Regions from separate parts of the Dactylosporangium salmoneum genome, predicted to be linked through region 2. Evidence: riboswitches for the same ligand, from Rfam matches in the RefSeq annotation. Region 2 holds a riboswitch; the other holds the start of a gene.
What was found. A riboswitch is a leader RNA that binds a small molecule or an ion and turns the genes downstream of it on or off. The one in region 2 is predicted to bind cyclic di-AMP.
Positions count from the first base shown of each region.

Region 1 (11,118 bases), on a different contig from region 2:
TCGACAGTCGCCGACTACCGTGCCCAAGGCCGGAAGTGCCGTCCGATTTCCTGCGCTTTCCGGTCGTCGTACGGGGCGGACACCATGCCCGGCCCATCTGCGTCCGCCCTCGCCCGGGCGGTGGCGACGAACACGCCGATGGCCAACACGCCGACGAGCTCCGCGATGACGCCGCCGGTGACCGTCTCGGCCACGCCGATGCGCGGGCGGTCGGCGCGCTGGAAGGGGGCCGGCCAAGCGGGCGCTTACTGCGGCGGGTGGAGCTCATCGAAGATGTTCCGGTAGTAGCCACGCCGTTCGATCAGCAGTCGGGTGACCTGTTCATCGGTGGTCCCCGCAAGGCCGTTCAGGAGATCCAGCAGGCCGTCACGTTGGGGATGGGTGGAGCTACGCACGTGCTCGGCGGTGACGGCAACGCCGGCTGCGTAGAGCAGGCGATGGGGTAGGCCGCACCAGGTGTCGAAGCTCCGGCACACCGCCTTCCACAGCAGCCAGATGTCGGAGACGTCGCGGTGCTCGGCGACGAGGAGGGCAGCGATCTCGATGCTGTGGTTGAAACTCCAGCAATGTCCGTGGCGCAGGATTTCCTGGGCGAGGAGGAACCGCGCAAAGTCCGCGTCGGCCCGATCGGTGGTTCGAGCCAGCATTTCGAGGACTTGCTGGCGTTCCCGCCCGAGCCGGTCGATCGGCGCCCCTTCGCCGTTGTGGCCCTCGTCGAACTCCAACAGCTGCCAGCGTTCCGGGTCCTCGTACCACCAGTGCAGTGGCAGAACTTCGCGGCCTGCCCTGGCGTCTTCGGACTCGGTCACGGCGGCAGTCTAGGCGTCCCCAATCGGGTTCGAGGAGGTCACTGCATGGCTCCTCTTCCCAGGCGGTGATCCGGGCGTCGAGGTCGGTCAGGCCGTACCGAGCTCCCGCCGCGTCGGCACGGGCGCCGCCGCGTAGATCTCCCGGCTGTGGCGGATACGACAACATCACACGGTCCGCGGAGCCGTAGGTGTGCGGCTCCGGCCCCTCTGTGGCGGCCGCCCATACGGATCGACGAGAATGCCGGCCATGACGGGGACGCCGATCACGCAGCTCGATCTCAGCGGATTCCAGCCGGTGGATGAACTCGCCTGGCAGGATGACAACGGGATCGTGCTGAGCCTGCACTACTTCGACATCCCGCCGGATCTGCCGGCCCCGCTGGACCCCGTGCCGCAGCTGCAGGCGGCGCTGGCCCGATACACCGCGGCGGCGGGCGCCGGCCTCGTCGACTGCGCCGTCGAGCTGGTCGACGGTGTGCCGGCCGTACGCCAGCTCGTGAAGGTGGCGCACCCGCAAGGCCATGGGCAGGTGTTCATCGCCGCCTGCACGGTGCCCCGGGCCACCTGCAGCACGGTGCTGAAACTGCAAGCGCCCGAGCGCGGCATGACGGGATTCCGGGAGGCCGTGATCATGGACCGGCTCGGCCCGAGCGACTTCTTCATGCCGTCGCCGTATGCGCCGGACCTCACCGACGGGCTGCCGTCGCATCGGGCCGACGATCCGCAGTACGACGCCGAGTTCCCCGAGCACCCGCTGACCCTCGCCCGGCAGATCATGCGTCGCCTGTTGCCCACGGTCCGCCTGGATCCGCGCTTCAAGGCCGAGCAGGCCTTCGCCTGATCCGCTGCAGCCCCGATCGCGTATGTCGCCAGGCGGCAATCGACTGGTAGCCGACCGTCGAGATCCGCACGAAACGACCGATAGTCGACAGCCCCGGCGGCGGTACCGGTACCACAATACGATCATGACGAGGCTCATGCGCCGGGGCAGCTGGCCGCACGCGGCGCTGCTGGTCGCCGTTACCGTGCTGGTCTGGCTGGTCGCCGGCGTGGCGGGCGCGCTGGGCGGTTGGATGTGGTGGGCGGTGGCGGCGTTGCCGACCGTGGCCCTCCTCGTCGCGCCGATCCTGCTGTTCTGGCTCAGCGGCGAACGGACCTGGCCGACCTGGGTGGCGTTCGCCTTCGTGTTCGTGCTGCTACTGACCGCGTACGCCGGCCCGGGCGACTGGTACCTGCGCGCCGCGGGCACCCGTACCACCGCGACGGTCCGCGAGGTGTCCTGCCTGCAGACGGTCCGCAACGGCCGGTGCCTGTACCGCTACACGCTGCACGACGCGTCCGGCGCCCCGCTGCCAGGCGAGTTCCGCGACACGATCGAGTACGAGTACGGCAGTCCGGTCGACGTGGTCGTCGATCCGCGCGGCCTGCTCGGGCCACGCCTCGCCGCCGACCTCGACAGCCGGGTGTTCGACGTCATCGCGCTGGTCGGTTTCGCCGGCTTCGCCGCGACGGTCGCCGCCGCAACCGCGGTCGGCCGCCGCGATCCTGACCAACCTGCGCCAGCTCCTCAAGTAAGGCCGTGACCCGATCACAGGAAAGACCGAGCATTGACGGCGCCGATCGTGTGAGGATGCTCGGCATGTCTAGTCGCGCACTGAGCTTCGGAGTGGTGGCGGAAGCATACGAACGGTTCCGGCCGGGGTACCCCGCGGAGCTTTTGGACATGGTGATGCGGTACGCGGATCAGCCGATTCTGACTGCCCTCGAGATTGGCGCCGGGACGGGCAAAGCGACCCGTTTGTTCGCGCAACGGGGGATCGCGGTCACCGCGACCGAGCCCGACGCGGCCATGCTCGCCGAGCTGTGCAAGCACGTGCCGGGGAACGTCAGGACCGTGCAGGCCGCGTTCGAGGACCTGCGGCCGGGCGAACGGCATGGGCTGGTGTACGCGGCAGCGGCGCTGCACTGGACGAGCCCGGAAGGTCGGTGGCCGCGCGTGGCCGCGCTGCTGGAGCCGGGTGGCGTGTTCGCCTCGTTCGGTGGATCGGTCCAGCTGGCCGACCCGGTTGTGCAGGAAGCTGTCCGCGCGGCCCGGGCGCCGTTCTTGCACAGCGACGAGATTCCGTCTCCGGACGGGACGCCTCCGGGACGTGAGATGCAGTGGCCAGGTACGGAGCTGCGACAATCTGCGTGGTTCGCCGATGTTCAGCAGTCCGTGATCGAGCGGCGCTTCACGATGAGTGCTGGCGACTACGTTGGCCATCTCTCGACCATCTCGGCGTATCTCGAATTGCCGGCCTCGGAGCAAGAGGAGGTATATAGCCGGATCAGGCAGGTCCTGCCCGAGACGGTCGAGGTTGCCGCCGACATCACCGCCCATTTCGCGCGTCGGCACCGCGAGCGGTAGTGCCTCGATCGTCACGTCACCGGCTCACGACGTGACGGCGGCGACGACCTGCTCGGCGAGCGACTGCCACTTGGCGTAGGCGTCCGGGTACGCCGACACCTGGACCGTCTGTGCCGCCACGGTCACCGCCATCTGCTCCCAGCCGTTGACCTCGGCGAGTGCGGCGTAGAAGCGCTGTGCGGCCTCCGCCGGGTTCATCAGCTCGGCGACGGTGCCCCAGCTCGGCCGTTGCTGGAACAGCCCGACCGAGTCGTGGTCGCTGCCCACGCCCTCGTTGGGCAGGTTGAGCGACGCGGGAACGTTGGAGTTGGCGAGGTTGTGCAGGTGGCTTTCCTGCAGCGCGGTGGCGATCGCCACGACGTAGGCGCGGCTCGGGAGGCCCTGCTTCTGCCCGGCGCGGATGATCGCGACGGCGTTGTTCATCTCGGCCTGGGTCAGCCCGCCGACCGCGGCGATGACCGCCGGCGCCGGCGCGCGGCTCGGCGGCGCGGTACTGCCCGCCGGTGACGGCTTCGGGGCGGCGCTCGCCGGTGCCGGTACCGATGCCGATGGTTGCTGGCTGGGCACGTCGCCGGTGCGTTGTTCGCTGCGGGAAGCGCGGCGCTCGGCGTCCGCCGCCCGGTCGTACTCGCGCTGCGTCGACGGTTCGGACTGCGCCACGGTCTGTGAGCGGCCGTTGTGCGAGGAGACCAGCAGCAGCGCGCCGATGACGGCGAACGCGATGACGGCGCAGGCCGAGGCCAGGCTGACGTGCCGGCGGACCGCCGAGTGGCGGCCGCGTCGCGCGCGCCGCAGGTGCCGCGGTCCGCCGGTCTTATCGGCCGGCACGGATCCTCCTCATAGCCGGGAAATGGTTGGGTTGCGTGGGGTACTGCACGGAAACCTCGACAGACGTCATCGCCGGCCCGCGCGTCGCGGGGCCGGTACGGAACAAGGGGGCGCACCACCGACCGTCCACTGGGGACGGTGCTGGTCGCGGATCCGTGGCGGGGGCCGGCGTGCGGCCCGGACGGTCAGCCGATGTGGCCGCGTCGCCGGCGTGCCGGGCGGCCGGCGGGGCGCTGTGCCGGGGTATGGTGCGGTTCGAGGGTCTGCATGCGCTGCTCCTTCCGGTGCCGCCTACCGGGTTAGCTGACGGATTCGGGCGGGAGGATCGCCCTACCTTGCGGCACGTGGCCGCGCGGATTCACCCCAGTGGAGCTTGGGTCCCCGGCTCGTTCGAGCACGACTCGGCGGGCCGCCGCGCTGTCACCTGGAACGGTGACAATCAGCGGCGGGCCCCATGACCATAGCCGCTCCGGACACGCAGGTGAACCCCTCGATCGGAACTGCCGAGGTGCTGCTAGCACCCCGGCGACCTGCGACTTTGCGGCGAAAGTGACGCACGTCGACGCGGACGGCGCGGGGCCCGGAGACGTGTGTCCCCGGGCCCCTGGTGCCTGGCTGCGGTCAGCAGGCCCCGTTGTCGGTCCAGACGTTCTGGCTGTTGTTGCCGGGGATGTCACCCTGGGTCCACCACTTGGCGGTCCACTTGTGGCCGTTGTAGGAGGCGGTGGCCCCGCCGCTGTAGGCGGTGCCCGCGCTCCAGGCCGCCGGGCAGTTGCCCGTCGGCGTGGTAGTGGTACCGCCACCGCAGGCACCCTGGTCGGCCCAGACGGCGGCGCTGCCCGGGGTCTCGCCCTGGGTCCACCACTGCGCCTTCCAGGTGTGGCCGTTGTACGACACGACCGCGCCGCCGGTGTACGCCGTGCCCGCGTTCCACGCCGCGGCCGAGCACGTGCCCGTGGAGGGCGACGTGGACGGCGACGACGAAGGCGACTTCGACGGGGACGCCGACGTGGACGGCCCCGTGCTGCCGGTCGGCGTCGGCGACGAGGTCGGGCAGGCCGCGGCGGAGCCGCTCACGTCGGTGACGATCTCGTTGACGAGCACGGCGCTCGGGTCGTTCGACAGCGCGTACACCATCGCGCCGCCCAGGCCCTTGCAGTGCGCGTAGTCGATCTTCGCCTTGATGGACTGCTTCGTCTCGCCGCTGAAGAACTCGGTGCCGTTGTAGAAGTACGACGACAGCGTCACCGGGTCCCAGTAGGTGTACGACGGGTTGTCGACGAACCCGGTGAGCTCCTTGTAGGCGGCGACGCCGGCCTGCTGAGTGAGCGGGCGCGCCGAGGACGGGCCGCTGGCCGTCGAGTACAGGCCGTGGCTGCTGCCGGCGGTCACCCCGGTCCAGCCGCGGTAGTACAGCGGCACGCCGACGGTCAGCTTGGCGGCGGGGAAGCCGCCGGGGATGCCGTACGCGCTGCTGCCGGTCGTCCACGCCTTGACGGCGTTGTCCACGGTGTACTTCTCGGTGCCCGGCGGCACCGGGTTCATCGGGTCGCTCGGCGACTCGTAGATCGGGCTCTGGTGGTTCGTCGGCCCGGTGGCGTCCCAAGCGCCGTGCATGTCGTACGTCATGACGTTGGCGTAGTCGAGGTACTGGCCGATCTTGTCCGTCTCGACGTACTTGATCTTGTCCTGGCCGGCCGGCATCGCCGCGGTCAGGTACATCTTCTTGCCGCCGTTGGCCGCGCCGTACGCGTCGAGCTGGCTGCGCAGCTCGGCCAGCAGCAGGGTGAAGTTCTGCTTGTCGTTGGCACTGGCGTGGTTGCCGGTGTGCCCGCCGCCGCCCGGGTACTCCCAGTCGACGTCGATGCCGTCGAAGATCCCGGCCGCCGTGCCGGCACCGCCGTAGCCGCCCTGCACGGGCAGGTTGCCCTTGATGAACATGTCGACGCAGGAGCTGACGAGCTTCTTGCGCGAGGCGTCGGTGGCGGCGACGTCGGAGAAGTACTTCGAGTAGGTCCAGCCGCCGATCGACACCAGGATCTTCAGCTTCGGGTACTTCGCCTTGAGCTTCTTGAGCTGGTTGAAGTTGCCCACGATCGGCTGGTTCCAGGTGTCGGCCACGCCGTCGACGCTGATGTCCGAGCCGAAGCTCTTCTGGTAGTCGGCGAAGGCGTCACCAGCGCCGTCGCCGGCGTTGGGGTTGCTCTCGTTGGTGGAGTCCGACGCCTTGGTCGCCTCGAAGCAGGTGAGGTTCGTCGGGTCGATGTTCTCGAAGGCGTACACCAGGTAGTCGAGCTTGCCCGCCGTACCGTTGGTGTCGAGGTTCTTGGGGTAGAAGGCGTTGCCGTAGATGCCCCATTGCTCGAAGTAGGCGAAGGTGGCACCACCACTGCTGGCGGCGGCTGGGGTGGCGGCCGAGGTCGTGGCGAGGGCGATGCCCGCCGCGAGCGGGACCGTCGCGGCGGCGAGCGCCGCGACCAACACCCGTTTACGGATGCTCACTGTCGATGCTCTCCTTACATGTACCGGTGGGGTGTACACCGGCCGGTGGACGGACTACCGCCCACCGGCCGGGGGTCTCAGCAGGTGCCGTTGTCCGTCCAGACGTTCTGGCTGTTGTTGCCGGGCACGTCGCCCTGGGTCCACCACTTGGCGGTCCACTTGTGGCCGTTGTAGGAGACGGTCGCCCCGCCGCTGTACGCGGTGCCCGCGCTCCAGGCGGCCGGGCAGTTGCCCGTCGGCGGCGTGGTGGTGCCGGCACCGCAGGTGCCCTGGTCGGTCCAGACGTCAGCGCTGCCCGGGGTCTCGCCCTGGGTCCACCACTTCGCCTTCCAGGTGTGGCCGTTGTACGACACGACCGCGCCGCCGGCGTACGCCGTGCCCGCGTTCCACGCCGCGGCCGAGCAGGTGCCCGGCGGCGTCGAGGGCGACGAGGAGGTGGACGGGGACGAGGACGGCGACGACGGCGGCGTCGACTGCCCCGAACCGGAGGTGAACGGCGCGAAGGCGTGGCTGAACTGCCACGTGGACTGGCTCACGCCCGAGCAGCTGTCACTGCCGGCGGTACCCGGGCAGCCCCCGTTGTCGCGCTGCAGCGCCCAGAACGACAGCTGGCCGAGGCCCTTGGCGGCCGCCCACGCCTCGACGGTGGGCGCGTCGGCGGTGGTGAAGGTCTCCGCGGCGCCGTAGTCGTCGATGCCGATCATCTCGGTGACGCCGATCATGCCCCACAGCTCCGCCTCGGTCTTGGCCGGGTAGAGCTGCTTGAGCTGGTCGTGCAGGCCGGTGGCGGCGGTCTGCGTGTCGGTGGCCATCTGGTGGGACGCGCCGTCGTAGTAGTCGAAGGTCATGATGTTGACCAGGTCGATCCGGGCGTTGTTGGTCGCCGCGTTGCGCAGGACGGCGAGGCCGCTGCTGGCCAGGCCCTGCGTCGTGGTGGGCAGCGTGTAGGAGAACTGGACGGTGCGTCCGTTGGCGGCGGCCCAGTCCTCGACCTGCTTGATCGCCTTGTTACGCCGGTCGATGCCGGCGCTGTTGGTCAGCGAGTTGTCCTCGATGTCCAGGTCGATGCGGGTCACGTTGTACGTCGTGACGACGTTCTCGAAGACCGCGGCGATGCTCGCCACGGTCGTGCAGCTGTCGGCGATCTCGGTGCCGGTGTTGTCGGCGGTGTAGCCGCCGAAGGAGGGGATGACGTCGCCTCCGGCGGCCCGGATCTTGTCGAAGTCGGCGCCGAAGGTGGCCGAGGAGATCGGGCTTCCGGTGTCGCCGTTCCAGTACGCCGTGCAGGAGCCCTTCGTTGCGGCCTGCAGGAACGCCATGGTGAGGTACTTGGCGCCGGACTGTTGCGACAGCGTCGCCGGGCTGTCGCCGGTCCACGCCTCGAAGTACGGGGCGAAGACGTGGGCGGGTAGCGGGGTGCCGCCGGTGGCGGCGTTGGCCGAGCCGATCGCGGCCACGGTGGCGGCGGCCACCGTGGCCGCGACCGTGGCGGCCAGGACGAGTGAGCGCTTCCTGATCATTGCACCTGCCTTGACGTGGGGGTCAGCGTGCGCGAGGCACGCACGAGCAGCCGTGCTGGTGGGGTGAGGAGCGTTATATCAATTAGGAAACTTTCCTAATTGATAGAGCAACGTAGATTCTGCGCGAACGGCCTGTCAAGGTCTCTTAACCCTCCGTTGAGCAACCCCGCCCGACCTGAACCGGCTCAACCTCCGCTTGATTGGGGCGCAGCGGCTGCTGGAGGTGACGGTCTCACCGGATCAGGGTCGGCCGTTGCGAGCGATAGCATGCCGATCATGGTTCGGACGGTGGTCTTCGACCTGTTCAACACCCTCGTGCACGGGGCCGATGAGGCGCGGGACCGGGTGGTGGAGGAGATGGCGGTCATGGTCGGGGTGACACCGGGGGCGTTCGTGGCCGCGTACCACGACAGCTGGCCCGAGCGGCTCCTGCGCTGGGACGTGGAGGAGACCGTGCGGATCCTCGCCGGGCGGCTGGGCGCGACACCGAGCGACGAGCAGGTGGCGCTGGCCGCGGAGCATCGGCGGGCGCTCGCGCGGCGCGTGGCCGAGGCGGTCTCGTCCGGGACGCTCGAGGTGCTCGACACGCTGCGCGCCGAGGGGTACCGCCTCGGCCTCGTCAGCAACGCCACCTCGGACAGCGCGCAGGCGTGGCGGGAGGGGCCCCTCGCCGCGCGCTTCGACGCCGCCGTCTTCTCGTGCGAGGCGGGGCTGGCCAAGCCCGACCCGGCGATCTACCTGGCCGCGGCCGAGCGGCTGGGCGCCGAACCGGCCGACTGCGTGTTCGTCGGCGACGGCGCCGACGGCGAGTTGGCCGGGGCCGCCGCGGTGGGTATGACCGTGTTCCGGACGCGGGAGTACCGCGACACCGACCCGGACTGGCCGGGGCCGGTGCTGGACGAGCTCGCCGAGCTCCGGGACCGCCTACCGGCCTGAGCGCGTAGCGTCCGGGCGGAGGGCTGCCGCCCAGGCCGCGGCCATCTTCGCGTAGCCGGCGGCGCTCGGGTGCACGCCGTCGTCCAGGTCGGCCACGGTCAGGGCGGCGCGCATGTCGACGAGGTGGACCCGCGGGCCCTTCGCCGCCACCAGGTCCGGCAGGGCGGCGTTGAAGGCGTCGGCCCGGGCCTGCCACACCGGGTCGGCCAGCGGGACGAGCGAGGCCACGTAGATGTCGGCGCCCGGCGCGGTGGCGGCGATGTGGTCGATCAGCCGGCCCAGCCGCTGCGGTGCCTCGGTCAGCCGCGCATCCTGTACCACGTCGTTGGTGCCGAGGTGGATCAGCACGATCCGCGGGTCGGTGGCGTTGACCCACTTCGTGACGTCGGCGTCGATCTCGTCGATGCGCAGGCCGGGGTGGCCCTCGTGGTCGCGGTCGGGCAGGTCCCGCGGGCCGCCGCGGCGGGAGCCGACGAAGTCGACGCGCATGCCGTCGGCGGTGAGGCGGCGGTACAGCTCGGTGCGGTACGCCCCCGGCACGCTGAACCCGTCGGTGATCGAGTCGCCGAGCGGCAGGATCCGGATGGTGCGCGGATCGGGGTCGGCGCCGCAGCCGGCCAGCAGCGCGGCGGCCAGCAGGGCAGTGAGGGCACGCACGCCCCCGATTGTGCCGTAGGCGCGTTCCCAGGCCGGGCACAGCGGGCGCACAGAGAGGCCACGCAGTCTGGGCCCATGACGACCTACGAGGGCCGGCCGCTGGCCCGGCCGGACGAGCACATCGAGGACCAGGGCCTGGCGTTCGACCTCGGCACGCTGTTCGGGCGGCGGCACCTGCTGCGCGCCGTCGGGCTGGGCGGGGCCGCGCTCGCCGGGCTGGCCGCCTGCGGCACGAGCACCGGCGATGGCACGGCACAGAGCGGCGCGGCACCAAGCAGCGCGGCACCAAGCAGCGCCGCACAGGGCAGTACCACGGCGGAGACCGTCGAGATCCCGGACGAGACCGCCGGGCCCTATCCCGGCGACGGATCCAACGGCCCGAACGTGCTCACCCAGAGCGGCATCGTGCGCGCCGACATCCGCTCCAGCTTCGGCGGCGCCACGCAGACGGCGGAGGGCGTCGCGCTCACCATCGAACTGACCATCGTGGACCTGGCCGGCGGCGGCACCCCGTTCGCCGGCACGGCCGTCTACGTGTGGCACTGCGACCGGGCCGGCCGCTACTCCCTCTACTCGCAGCCGATCACCGACCAGAACTACCTGCGCGGCGTGCAGATCGCCGACGCGGCCGGCACGGTCCGGTTCACCAGCATCTTCCCCGCCTGCTACTCGGGGCGCTGGCCGCACATCCATTTCGAGGTGTACCGCGACCAGACGGCCATCACGGCGGCCACCAACGCCATCGCGACGTCCCAGGTCGCCCTGCCGAAGGCCGCGTGCGACACGGTCTACGCGACCTCGGGCTACGAGGCCTCCGTGACGAACCTGGCCCAGGTCTCCCTGGCCCGGGACAACGTCTTCGGCGACGACTCGGCCGCCCACCAGCTGGGCACGGTCACCGGCTCGGCGGACGCCGGCTACACCGTCGCGCTGACCGTCCCGGTCGACACCCGCACCGCGCCGACCGGGGGCGGGGCGCCCCCGGGCAGCCGTTAGGACCGCCTAGAACGGGCCCGGGTCCAGCACGCGGTGCAGCAGCCGGCCCTCCTGCAACGCCCGGACGGCCGGGTGCTCCGGGCCCAGCGCGACGGTCAGGTCGGCGAGCACCTCGGGGTCGGCGGTGCCCCGCTCGCTGCGCATGAGCCGGGCGTTGGCCAGCGCCCGCAGCGCGTCGGGGTGCTTGTCCCCGAGCACCCCGAGGAGCGTCGCGGCCACCTCGTCGGCCAGCGGCCGGGCCTCGTCGGCGCGCTCCGCCTCGAAGAGGTACACGGCCTGGTTGGCCTGCGCGGCGAGCAGGACCGGGTGGTCCGGGCGCAGCGCCAGGGCGAGCCCCTCGACGGCCCGCTCGGCCATCGCCAGGGCCGCCGGGACGTTGCCGAGGGCCCGCTCGATGGCGGAGAGGTTGTTCTCGCACACGAGGGTGTGGGGATGCGCCGCGGTCAGGTTGCGGCGGTAAGCG
Region 1 covers NZ_BAAARV010000056.1:41,859-52,976, forward strand. The annotation lists gene ABD352_RS29780 (hypothetical protein) at 15-194, opposite strand; gene ABD352_RS29785 (hypothetical protein) at 246-809, opposite strand; gene ABD352_RS29790 (hypothetical protein) at 1,057-1,650, shown strand; gene ABD352_RS29795 (DoxX family protein) at 1,775-2,392, shown strand; gene ABD352_RS29800 (class I SAM-dependent methyltransferase) at 2,449-3,216, shown strand; gene ABD352_RS29805 (hypothetical protein) at 3,241-4,044, opposite strand; cyclic di-AMP (ydaO/yuaA leader) riboswitch at 4,318-4,461, opposite strand; gene ABD352_RS29810 (glycosyl hydrolase family 18 protein) at 4,666-6,546, opposite strand; gene ABD352_RS29815 (chitinase) at 6,624-8,066, opposite strand; gene ABD352_RS29820 (HAD family hydrolase) at 8,343-9,002, shown strand; gene ABD352_RS29825 (SGNH/GDSL hydrolase family protein) at 8,991-9,659, opposite strand; gene ABD352_RS29830 (dioxygenase family protein) at 9,735-10,655, shown strand; gene fxsT (FxSxx-COOH system tetratricopeptide repeat protein) at 10,662-11,118, opposite strand, start outside.
Region 1: it holds a riboswitch for cyclic di-AMP, as region 2 does, so the genes downstream of both, ABD352_RS29805 (hypothetical protein) here and ABD352_RS16470 (C40 family peptidase) in region 2, are expected to answer to the same signal.

Region 2 (11,118 bases):
CCCGTCGTCGTCGCCGCCCCGCGGCCCTTCGCCGAGGGGCTGGGGTGGCCGGGCGCGCAGCCGACGTGGGCCGCGCTCGCCGCCGGGGTGAATGGCGGCCAGGTGCCCCGGCTCAGCATGAGCAGCCCGCTGCACGACACCGCCGGGCTGCTCGCGGCCCTTGAGGTGCACAGCGCCATGGGCCGCACCACCAACGACCCCGGCCTCGCCCAGACGCGGGCGCTGGCGGTCCGCGCCCGGCTGGCCGACGCCGAGGCCGACCCGGCCAAGCTCCTGGACAGGATGGGCCAGCAGAGCGACCCGGGCAAGGCGCTGCGCGAGGTCGGCCTGTTCCCCGTGCTCGAGCGCGACCTCTGGCGCTACGCGCAGGCCAGGCACCCGGTCGCGCTGGCCGGGATCTACCCGGGCGACGCGCTCTACGAGGCGGACTATCCGCTGCTGCTGACCCCCGAGGCGGCCCGCGACGGCGAGCTCAAGGCGCTGGCCACGCGGCTGGCCGACCGGATGCACGACCAGGAGTTCGCGTCCGCGCTCACCGGGCGGGGGCTACGGCCGGCCACGGGCGAGACTGCGCCAACCGGCGACGGGCTATCGGCGACATACCAGGCGCCGCTGGACCTGCCGGCCACGGCGGCCGGGTGGGCGGCCACCTGGGTGCAGTAACAAACCCGGGCCCGGCGCCGCCATTCGAGACGGTCCAGCGCCATGGCCAAGATCTTCCTGGCAGCACACGCCCGGCGCTGAGCCGTCCAGGAAATCGGATCGCGTCAGGTGCATCTGCCGCAAATCGGGTAGATACGCGGAGCCCTCAACCGGGGCCATGCCAGATGTACGCGATTGGGGGGATGGTCTATGAGCGGGCCCATCGTGGGCAAGCGCCGGCTCCGGGCCGAGCTGCGGCGACTGCGGCGGGAGCGGGAGCTGACCCAGGACCTTGTGGCCGCCGAGATGGAGTGGTCACTGTCCAAACTCATCCGCATCGAGAACGGCACCGTGGCCATCTCGGTGAGCGACCTGCGCAGCCTGCTGGCCTACTACCGGGTGCACGACCCACGCACCGTCGACGAGCTGCTCGAGCTGGCCCGCGCCGCCAAGCGGCGGATGTGGTGGGACGAGTACCGCGCCCTGCTGGCCGGCCAGCAGATCACCTACGTCGGATTCGAGGCGGAGGCGACCAGCATCGGCGAGTTCGCCCCGGTGATGTTCCCGACCCTGCTGCAGACCCGGCGCTACGCCCACGCCACCAGCGACGTGGAGTCCCCGCTGGCCGAGCGGCGGGTCGAGTTCCACGCCCGGCGCCAGGAGGAGCTGTTCGGCCGGGAGGAGCCGCCCCGCGTGGAGCTGTTCCTGGACGAGTCCGTGCTGCGCCGCGGCCCCGTCCCCGGCGACGAGGCGCTGCTGGTCGACCAGCTGGAGCACGCGATCGAGTTTGCCCAGCGCCCGTACGCCGACGTGCGGGTGATCGCGCTCAACGCCGGGTATCACCCCGGCTGGGAGGGCGACTTCACGCTGCTGGAGTTCGGCGCCGACGACGGCGTGCTCTACCGCCAGCAGCTGCTGTGGGAGGAGCCGGAGCTCATCGCGACGTACCGCAGAAACCTGGAGCGGCTGCGCGAGCGTGCCCTGCCGTCGGAGGCATCGGCCGACCTCATGCGCCAGATAGCCCACGAATTGAAATGAGGCCCGGGGCCGGGCGCGCACCCGGCCCCGGCACCCTGCGCCAAGTCTGGCCCGATAAGCTGCGCAGTTTCGGCCCAGACCAGGCGTTCACAGCTTCTCGTAGCAGGGCTTGTCGAGCTTGTAGTCCTTGGCGGTCGGGCCCACGAAGAAGTCCTTGACCAACGGCACGTCGGTGGTGCCGTTGCCGGCCGCCGGGTTGTAGATGAGCGTCTCGCGGAACTGCCCGTCCACGCCGCCGGCGTAGTTGCCGGCGCCGTCGGGCAGCATGCCCTCGTAGTCGACCTTGGTGAGCGACTTGGCCGCCTTGACCAGCCCGGCCCGGGTCAGGTCGCCGTCGGCCTGGGCCTTCTTCAGCGCCGCGAGCAGCGGGTAGGACCACACCCAGCCCGAGGTGAAGCCGTCGTTGGGCGTGACGCCGGAGCCCAGCGCCTCCCGCATGGCCTTGTGGCCGGGCGAGTCGGTGCTGAACGTCTTCCAGGGCGCGCTCTGCAGGTACAGCGCCTTGAGGGCGGGCGCGGCCGCGCTCTGCAGCAGGCCCGGGTTCCAGGTCGGGCTGGTGCCGATGAACTTGCCGGTGAAGCCGCGCTGGGCGGCGCCGCCGACGATCACGGCCAGGTCGGCCGGGCCGACGGTGACGATCACCAGGTCGGGCTTCTGGGTGGCGATCGCGGTGATCGCGCCCGCCTGCTTGTCGGCGCCGGAGTCGGTCTTGACGTCGATGAACTTCAGGCCGAGCTTCTCGGCGGCGATCTTCGTGCCGGCGGCGGCGTCGTCGCCGTAGTCGCCGGCCAGGTGCACGGCCATGACGGTCTTGGGCTTGAGGGCGTCGTTGGCGTAGTCGACGGCGTTCATCGACTCGAAGCAGTAGTTCGCGCCGGACTCGAGAATGTTGTCCTCGAAGGCGTAGCCGGACGTCCAGGCGGCCGGGGCGGCCAGGATGTTGCTGGCCTTCATGTCGGGCAGGATGGCCGCCGTGGTCGGCGAGCCCAGCGACTGGGCCAGCGCCAGGATCTTGCCCTTGATCTCCTGGTACACCTCGTTGTGCGTCTGCGGGTTGTACTTGTTGTCGCGCACGTAGGTCTCGGCGTCCACGTCGTAGCCGCCGATGCCGCCCTGCGCGTTGACCCGCCGCCAGAAGGCCTTCTGCGCCTGGGTGATCGGCACGGCGAGGGCGTGGAACGGGCCCACGGTCAGGTCGGAGATGATGCCGAGGTAGATGCAGCCCCGGTCCTTGTGCTCGGAGTTGGGACAGGGCTCCTTGGTGATGCCGGCGTCGGTCTTCGCGCCGGTGGCGGACTGCTGGTCGCTGTTGGAGCCGCCGCGACAGGCCGAGAGCCCGGCCACGGCAAGCACCGCGGTGAGGAGGAACGCGCCAAACCTCTTCATCGAGGTCTCCTTAATACGAGAACGGCCACGCTTTCCAGTAACTGCGGAGTCGCAACCACACGCCGAAGAGGCCGCGCGGCTCGAAGATCAGGAACACGATGATCAGCACGCCGTACAGCACCGTTTCGAGCTGGTAGGCGTTCGGCGACTCCGCCGAGGAGGTGCTGATGAACGGCAGGTACGAGGGGACCCCCCGGGTCAGCCGCGGCAGCAGCGTGATCAGGAAGGCGCCCAGGACCGCGCCACTGACGGTGCCGGCCCCGCCGATGAGGACCATGGCGATGTACTGCACCGACAGCAGCAGATCGAAGGAGGACGGGTCGAAGTAGCCCGCCCCGACGTAGAGCAGCGCGCCGGCGCAACCGGCGTAGAACGACGAGGCCCCGAAGGCGATCGTCTTGTACCTGGCCAGGTTCACCCCGATGACGCCGGCCGCGACGTCGCGGTCGCGGATCGCGGTGAGGGCCCGGCCGACCCGCGAGCGCGCCAGGTTGCGCGCCGCGAGAGCCTCGATGAGCAGCAGGACCAGCATCAGGACGTACAACTTCTGGTCCCTGGTGAGCAAAGCGTCGGACGTGTTGAGGTCGTAGCCCAGCAGCGTCGGCGCCGGCGGCTGGCGCCCGACGCCCGGCCCGCCGGTCAGCGACGACCACTCGTTGATCACGTGCCCGCCGATGAAGACCAGGCCGAGCGTGACCACGGCCAGGTAGAGCCCGCGCAGCCGGGTGGCCAGCGGCGCCACGAGCACGCCCGCCAGCGCCGCGACGATCCCGGCCGCGGGCAGGAAGACCAGCACCTCGGTGACGCCGAAGCCGATCGTGCGCCCGTCCGGGTCCCCGGCGATGGCGGCCGCGGTGTAGGCGCCGATGGCCAGGAAGAAGGCGTGGCCGAGCGACACCTGGCCGGCCAGCCCGGTGACGATGTTGAGCCCGAGCGCCCCGACCGCGGTGACGCAGGCCAGGCCGAGCAGCTGCAGGACGTCGTCCTCGAGCAGCCACGGCAGCGCGAGTGCCGCCAAAAGCCCAAAAACCACGAAAAATCGCCGTGTTGTACTGCGAAACAGCGCAACGTCCTGCGCGTACGACGTGTGCAGCAGCGGACGGTTCCTCATACGCGCGTGACCTCCCGGGTGCCGAACAGGCCGTAAGGGCGGACGAGCAGGACGAGCAGCATCACGACGTAGGGCGAGACGACCGAGACGTTGCCGCCCAGCCACGCCAGGTGGCCCTGATAGGTGGCGGTCAGCTCCTGCACCACGCCGACCACGAGCCCGCCGACGACGGCCCCGGGCAGCGAGTCCAGGCCACCGAGGATGATCACCGGCAGCGCGGTCAGCGCGACCAGCCACAGCGACTCGCTCACGCTGCCGCCGACCGCGGCGAACGTGCCGGCCACCGCGGCCAGCGCCCCGGCCAGGGCCCAGGACAGCGCGAACACCGAGCCGACGCTGACCCCCTGGGCCAGGGCCGCCTCCTGGTCGTAGGCGGCGGCCCGCATGGCCAGGCCGGTGCGGGTGTAGCGGAAGAAGGCGAACAGCGCAGCGACGATCACCGCGGTGGTGACCGCCATGGCGATGTGCCGCTGCTCGACGACGATCCCGCCCGGCAGCGTGAGCACCTTCAGCCCCCACGGGTCGCCCACGTGCCGCACGTCCAGGCCGATGGCCGCGTTGTCGACGACCCGGACCGCGACGTCGATGCCGAGCGTGATGATGGCGACGGTGAACACCGGCCGGCCGATCATCGGGCGCACCGCGAGCCGCTCGACGCCCAGCGCCAGGCCGCCGGTGAGCGCGGCCGCGGCGAGCAGGGCGGCGAAGAAGCCCAGGGGCCCCGCCAGGTAGGTGACCAGGACGGCGCCGGCCAGCATGAACGACGGCTGGGCGAAGGAGATCACCCGGGTCGCCTTGTAGATGATGACGAAGCCGAGCCCGAGCAACGCGTAGACGCTGCCGGTGCCCACGCCTCGCAGCACGCTCTCGATGAAGTCCGTCATGTCGCGTCCTCGATGGTGACCCCGATGCCCTGGAAGAAGCGCCGCACCTCCGGCGGGACCGGCCCGGCGCTGCCCGCGTGCCGCAGGTGGCGCAGGCCGATCCGCTCGCGCAGCGCGCGGTGGCACAGCAGCCAGCCGAGCGCGGAGCCCCGCTCTCTGTGCAGCCACAGCCGGGCGTTGGCCCGCTTGAGCCGCGAGGCGCCGGCCACCCGCGCCTCGATCCCGGCGTGCAGCCCGGTCCAGTCCTCCGGGCCGGCGAGCAGGATCGTCGGCTGGACCTCCCGCAGGTCCTCCGGCGCGCCGAAGTGCAGCACCGCCCCGTTCGCGGCGTTGGCCCACGCGGCGACCGCCCCGGCCGGCTCGCCCAGCGGCAGACGGGACACGAGCAGGTCGCGCGGGCCGCCGATCGGCGTCGCCGGGTCCCCGGCCGCGTCCGGGGGCTCCATCTCGCCCTCGGCGCCGCGGCCCACCTCGAGGAGTTCGCCGAAAGACAGGAGGAGCCCGCTGTCGTACTTGTTCCAGACGCCCGCCTTGTCGAGGTACACGATCCGCAGCAATCCGCCGGGCGCGGCGAGGGCGTCGTCGACCTGCTCCTGCCCCTCGGCGACGAGCACCTTGGCGCCGTCGTCCGCGACGGTGGCCCCGAGCGCCGCGGCCGCGACGGCGGCGTAGAGCCACTCCGGCCGGTTCTGCGAGCGGATCGCGACGCGGTCGCCCGGGCCGACGCCCAGGGCCCGCAGCCCGAGCGCCACCGCCCGGGCGGTCTGCCAGTACCGGGCCCAGGTGATCTCGCGCCAGATGCCGCGGTGCTTCTCCCGCAGGGCGACCCGGTCCGGATCCCGCCCGGCCCGGTCCCGCACGAGCGTGGCCAGGGTCATCGCGCACCCCCCGGATCGGCCGCGGTGTCCCGGACGCCCAGGTAGGCGCGGATCACGTCGGGGTTGGCCTGCACCTCCTGCGGCGTGCCGCAGGCCACCGGCACGCCGAAGTCGACCACCAGGACCCGGTCGGCGAGGTCCATGACCAGGCCCATGTCGTGCTCGACGAGGATCATCGAGATGCCCAGCTCGTCGCGGATGTCGAGGATGTAGCGGGCCATGTCCTCGGTCTCCTCGAGGTTCATCCCGGCCACCGGCTCGTCGAGCAGCAGCAGCTTCGGCTCCATGGCGAGCGCCCGGCCCAGCTCGACGCGCTTCTGCACGCCGTACGGCAGCAGCCCGACCGGCTGCCGGCGCCACCGACCCAGCTCGAGGAGGTCGACGATCTCCTCGACCCGGGCCCGGTTGGCCAGCTCCTCGCGCCGGGCCCGGCCGACCCAGGCGATGGCGGCCAGGGTGCCGTAGCGCATGTGGTGGTGCCGGCCGAGCATGAGGTTCTCCACGACGTCGAGCTGGCGGAACAGCTCGACGTTCTGGAAGGTGCGGGCCACGCCGCGGCGGGCCACCCGGTCGGGCCGCTCGCCGGTGATGTCCACGCCGCCGAGCAGGACCCGGCCCTCCTGCGGGCGGTACACCCCGGAAATCACGTTGAAGATGGACGTCTTGCCGGCGCCGTTGGGCCCGATGACGGCGAACAGCTCGTCGGCCCCGACGGTGAAGTCGACCCCGTCGATCGCCTTGACCCCGGCGAAGCTCAGCCGCACGCCGCTGAAGGTGAGCACGTCGCTCATGCCGTCCACCGCTTCCGCCGCTTGTAGTACTTGACGTCGCGGAAGGAATGGGCGGCGTGCGCGCCGAGGTAGAACTCCCTGATGTCGTCGTCGGCGAGCAGTTCGGCGGCCGGCTTGTCCAGCACGACCCGGCCGTTCTCCAGCACGTACCCGTGCTCGGCCACCGACAGCGCCATGGCCGCGTTCTGCTCGACCAGCAGCACCGCCGTGCCGGCCCGGTTGATCTCCACGATCAGGTCCCGGACCTGCTCCACCATGCGCGGGGCGAGGCCCAGGCTGGGCTCGTCGAGCAGCAGGTAGGCCGGGCCGGACATGAGCGCCCGGCCCATCGCCAGCATCTGTTGCTCGCCGCCGGAGAGGTATCCGGCGACCGCGCCGCGCCGCTGCTTCAGGACCGGGAAGAGCTCGTACATCCGCGCGAGCGTGTCGGCCGCCCCGCGCCGCCGGGTGTGTGCCCCGAGCCGCAGGTTCTCCTCCACCGTCAGCTCGGCGAACGTGCGCCGGCCCTCCATGACCTGGCTCACCCCGCGGCGCACGATCGCGGCCGGGCGCAGCCGGTGGATCGGCGCGCCGGCGAGGGTGACGGACCCGCGCGCGACGGTCCCGTGGTGCACGCCGAGCAGCCCGGACAGGGCACGCAGCAGGGTGGTCTTGCCGGCGCCGTTCGCGCCGAGCAGGGCGACGATCCGGCCCTCCGGGACGGCGAGGTCGACGCCCCGCAGGACGAGCATCACGTCGTCGTAGACGACCTCGAGGTTCTGGACCCGTAGCACGTTCGGACCCCCGAACTATTTGCATCGTCGGTGTAAGAAGTTACGTGTATTTAACCCGTTCCCTGGACAGAATCAAGCCCCAGATCGATGCGTTGCCGACGTCCTGTCACTGTGCGATGCACACAGCCAACCCCCGGTAATACGGACTTTTATACGCAATACCGATCGATGAGGACACGCGGCTTCCACCCGGCGGATGATCACGTTAAGTTAGGCTCTGGCCTGCTCGGCAGTCCGTCATCCACCCCGGATGGCGCCGGGCAAGCGCCGCCGAATCGAGTTCGGCGCGCCGGGCGGATCCATCGACGGCGCGTGATCGAACCGGGGACCCAGAGTGTTCGTGGGGTGAATCCGCAGCGCGCTGCGGTAGGGCGTTTTCCTTCCCGCCCGAACCCGTCAGCTAACCCGGTAGGCGGTAGTCGGTGAAGAAGGGTCATCCTTCCTTGTCCACTGGACACCGGGCCCACCGGTCGGTGCTGCGAACCCTCCTGCTCGGGTTCGTGATGCTCGCGGTGCTCGCACCGAGCACGGTCGCGCACGCCGATCCCACGCTGGCAGAGATCGAGGCCCAGCTCGACAAGTCGAACCAGGACCTCGAGGCCACGATCGAAGCGTGGAACGGCATCAACGCCGACCTGGCGACCACCCAGGCCAAGGTGGCCGACCTGCAGGCGAAGCTCAAACCGCTGCAGGACGGGGTCGACGCGACCAGCGCCAACGTCGAGCAGTTCGCGATCGCCCAGTTCAAGACGGCCGGCAACATGCAGGCCCTCTCGGCCATCCTCAACGCCCGTGACACAGGCTCCCTCATGGATCAGATGTCCATGCTGCAGCAGATCACGCACAGTCAGCAGAAGGACATCGAGAACTACCGCAACGCCAAGAGCAAGTACGACAGCGAGAAGCAGCAGCTCGACGAGCTGCTCGCCGCGCAGACCACGCAGAAGTCGGACATCGAGAACAAGCGCAAGCTGATCGAGGGCGACATCAAGAAGCTGCAGGATCTGCAGAAGAAGGCCACCGCCGCGGGCTCCAAGAAGGTCAACCCGCCGGCGTACAACCCGGGCACACTGCCCCCCGCCTCCGGCAAGGCCGGCGCCGCCGTGGCATACGCCAAGGCGCAGCTGGGCAAGCCGTACGTGTTCGGCGCCGCCGGACCGAACAGCTTCGACTGTTCGGGTCTGACCATGGCCGCCTGGAAGGCCGCGGGCGTGAGCCTCACGCACCAGGCGTCCCGGCAGTTCTCGGAGATCGCGGCGCACTACAGGACGAGCACGCTTCCGTTCGACAAGCTGGAACCAGGCGACCTGATCTTCTACAACGGCCTCGGCCACGTCGGGATCTACGTCGGGAACAAGTCGATCATCCACGCGCCGCACACCGGCACGGTCGTGCAGTACGCCTCGGCCACCGTGGACAGCGTGTACGGCTGGGCGCGCCCGCAGTAGCGCTCCCCCACCCGCTTCACCAAGACGCCATGCCCTTCATGATGGAGGGCATGGCGTCTTGGGATCCGGGGCAGTACAACCGTTTCGCCGAGGAGCGGGCGCGGCCCTTCCACGAGCTCGTCGCGCGCATCCCGACCACCGCGGCGGTCGCCGTGGCCGACGTCGGCTGCGGGCCGGGCAACATGACCGCGACCCTGGCCGAGCGCTGGCCCGACGCCGCCGTCCTCGGCCTCGACTCCTCGCCGGACATGATCGCGGCGGCGGAGCGGTTCAAGTCGCCGCAGCTGCGGTTCCAGCTCGCCGACGCCTCGACCTGGCGCCCCCAGCGGGGATCACTCGACGTGATCGTGGCCAACGCCTCGCTGCAGTGGGTCGACGACCACGAGACGCTGCTGCCGGCCTGGGCGGCGGCGCTCGACGACGGCGGCACGCTCGCCTTCCAGGTGCCGATCGCCGGCTACGACCCGGGCTTCGCCGCGATCGCGCAGCGGCCACACTGGGCCGAACGGCTGCGGGGCGCGGCGGCCGTCACCGGGCCGCGCTCGGCCAGCCCGGTCCTCGACGCCGAGGAGTACGTCCGGCTGCTCAGCGCCGCCGGGCTCACCGTCGACGCCTGGCAGACGACGTACTACCACGTGCTCCCCGGCGACGACCCGGTCTTCGAGTGGTTCAAGGGCACCGGCCTGCGCCCCTACCTCGACGCGCTGGACGACGCCGAGGCCTTCGCCGAGGAGGTTCGGGTGGAGCTGCGGGCCCGCTTCCCACGGGAGCCGTTCGGCACGATCCTGCCGTTTCCCCGGCTCTTCGTCGTCGCACATCGGGCTTGACCCCGTCAGCTGCTTTACAACGCGCAACGATCATCGCGCCTAGCCTGACGCGGTGAGCAGAACAGCAAAGATCATCATCTTGAGCATCATCGGCGTCGTCGTCGTGTGCTGCGGCGGCGGTGTGGCCGGCATCTTCTTCCTTGCCAACTCGTCCACCAAGGCGCCCAAGGCCGCGGCCGACGACTTCCTGACCGGCCTGGAGGCGGGCAACACCCAGGCCGCCTACAAGCTGCTGTGCGGCCAGACGCAGAATGCCTACGGGCCGGAGACCTTCGACGCGTACGTCAAGAAGAACCAGCCGACCGCGCACGACATGAGCTTCGGCGGCTCGTACAACAACACCAACGGCATCGAGACTGCCTCGATCTCGGCCACCGTCACGTACAAGAGCGGCGGCAAGTCCTCGCACGAGTTCGCCATGCGCAAAGAGGGCGACGCCTGGAAGGTCTGCGGCAACCCGTACTAAATCGGCCCTTGCGCGCGGATCGTTCGAAATGTCGGGCGCTCCGCGCCGCGACATTTCGGACTTATACCCCGCCAGGGCATTTATCCGATAAGTCATGGCGCGGAGCGCCCGACTTATCGGATCTGGGCGTTTCACCCCCCATTGGCGCATAAAAAGGGCCCCGGTCGTCCCGGGGCCCTTTTGCGCTATGTCGTTACGCCGCCTGCAGGCCTTCGGCGCGGGCCAGCTCGCGCAGCCGGCCGAGCGCCTGGATCTCCAGCTGGCGAATCCGCTCGCGGGACAGCGAGAACCGGGTCGCCACCTCGGTCAGCGAGTGCTCGCGGCCGTCCTCGAGGCCGTAGCGGGCCCGCATGATGCCGGCCGACCGGTCGTCGAGGTGGTTGAGCAGGCCCTCGATGCGCTGGCGCTCCAGGGCGGCCAGCACCACGTCCTCCGGCGACGGGGCGTCGGAGTCGGCGACCAGGTCGCCCAGGTTGGTGTCGCCGTCGTCGCCGACGGGCGTGTCGAGCGACACGGTGTCCTGCGACCAGCGCATGAGCTCGTGCACCCGCTCGACCGGCACGCCGAGCGAGGCGGCCAGCTGCTCCGGCTCCGGCTCGTTGCCCAGCTCGCGGGTGAGCTGACGGGCGACGTTGCGCATGCGGTTGACGTCCTCGACGAGGTGCACCGGGAGCCGGACCGTGCGCTCCTGCTGCGCGATCGCCCGGCTGATCGCCTGGCGGATCCACCACGTCGCGTAGGTCGAGAACTTGTAGCCGCGCACGTAGTCGAACTTCTCCACGGCGCGGACCAGGCCGGTGTTGCCTTCCTGGATCAGGTCGAGCATCGGCATGCCGGACCGCACGTAGCGCCGCGCGATCGAGACCACCAGGCG
Region 2 covers NZ_BAAARV010000025.1:172,941-184,058, reverse strand. The annotation lists gene ABD352_RS16510 (hypothetical protein) at 1-663, shown strand, start outside; gene ABD352_RS16505 (DUF5753 domain-containing protein) at 853-1,680, shown strand; gene ABD352_RS16500 (ABC transporter substrate-binding protein) at 1,768-3,066, opposite strand; gene ABD352_RS16495 (branched-chain amino acid ABC transporter permease) at 3,077-4,084, opposite strand; gene ABD352_RS16490 (branched-chain amino acid ABC transporter permease) at 4,174-5,061, opposite strand; gene ABD352_RS16485 (AMP-binding protein) at 5,058-5,939, opposite strand; gene ABD352_RS16480 (ABC transporter ATP-binding protein) at 5,936-6,730, opposite strand; gene ABD352_RS16475 (ABC transporter ATP-binding protein) at 6,727-7,461, opposite strand; cyclic di-AMP (ydaO/yuaA leader) riboswitch at 7,762-7,933, shown strand; gene ABD352_RS16470 (C40 family peptidase) at 7,947-8,951, shown strand; gene ABD352_RS16465 (methyltransferase domain-containing protein) at 9,002-9,778, shown strand; gene ABD352_RS16460 (Rv0361 family membrane protein) at 9,831-10,244, shown strand; gene ABD352_RS16455 (sigma-70 family RNA polymerase sigma factor) at 10,438-11,118, opposite strand, start outside.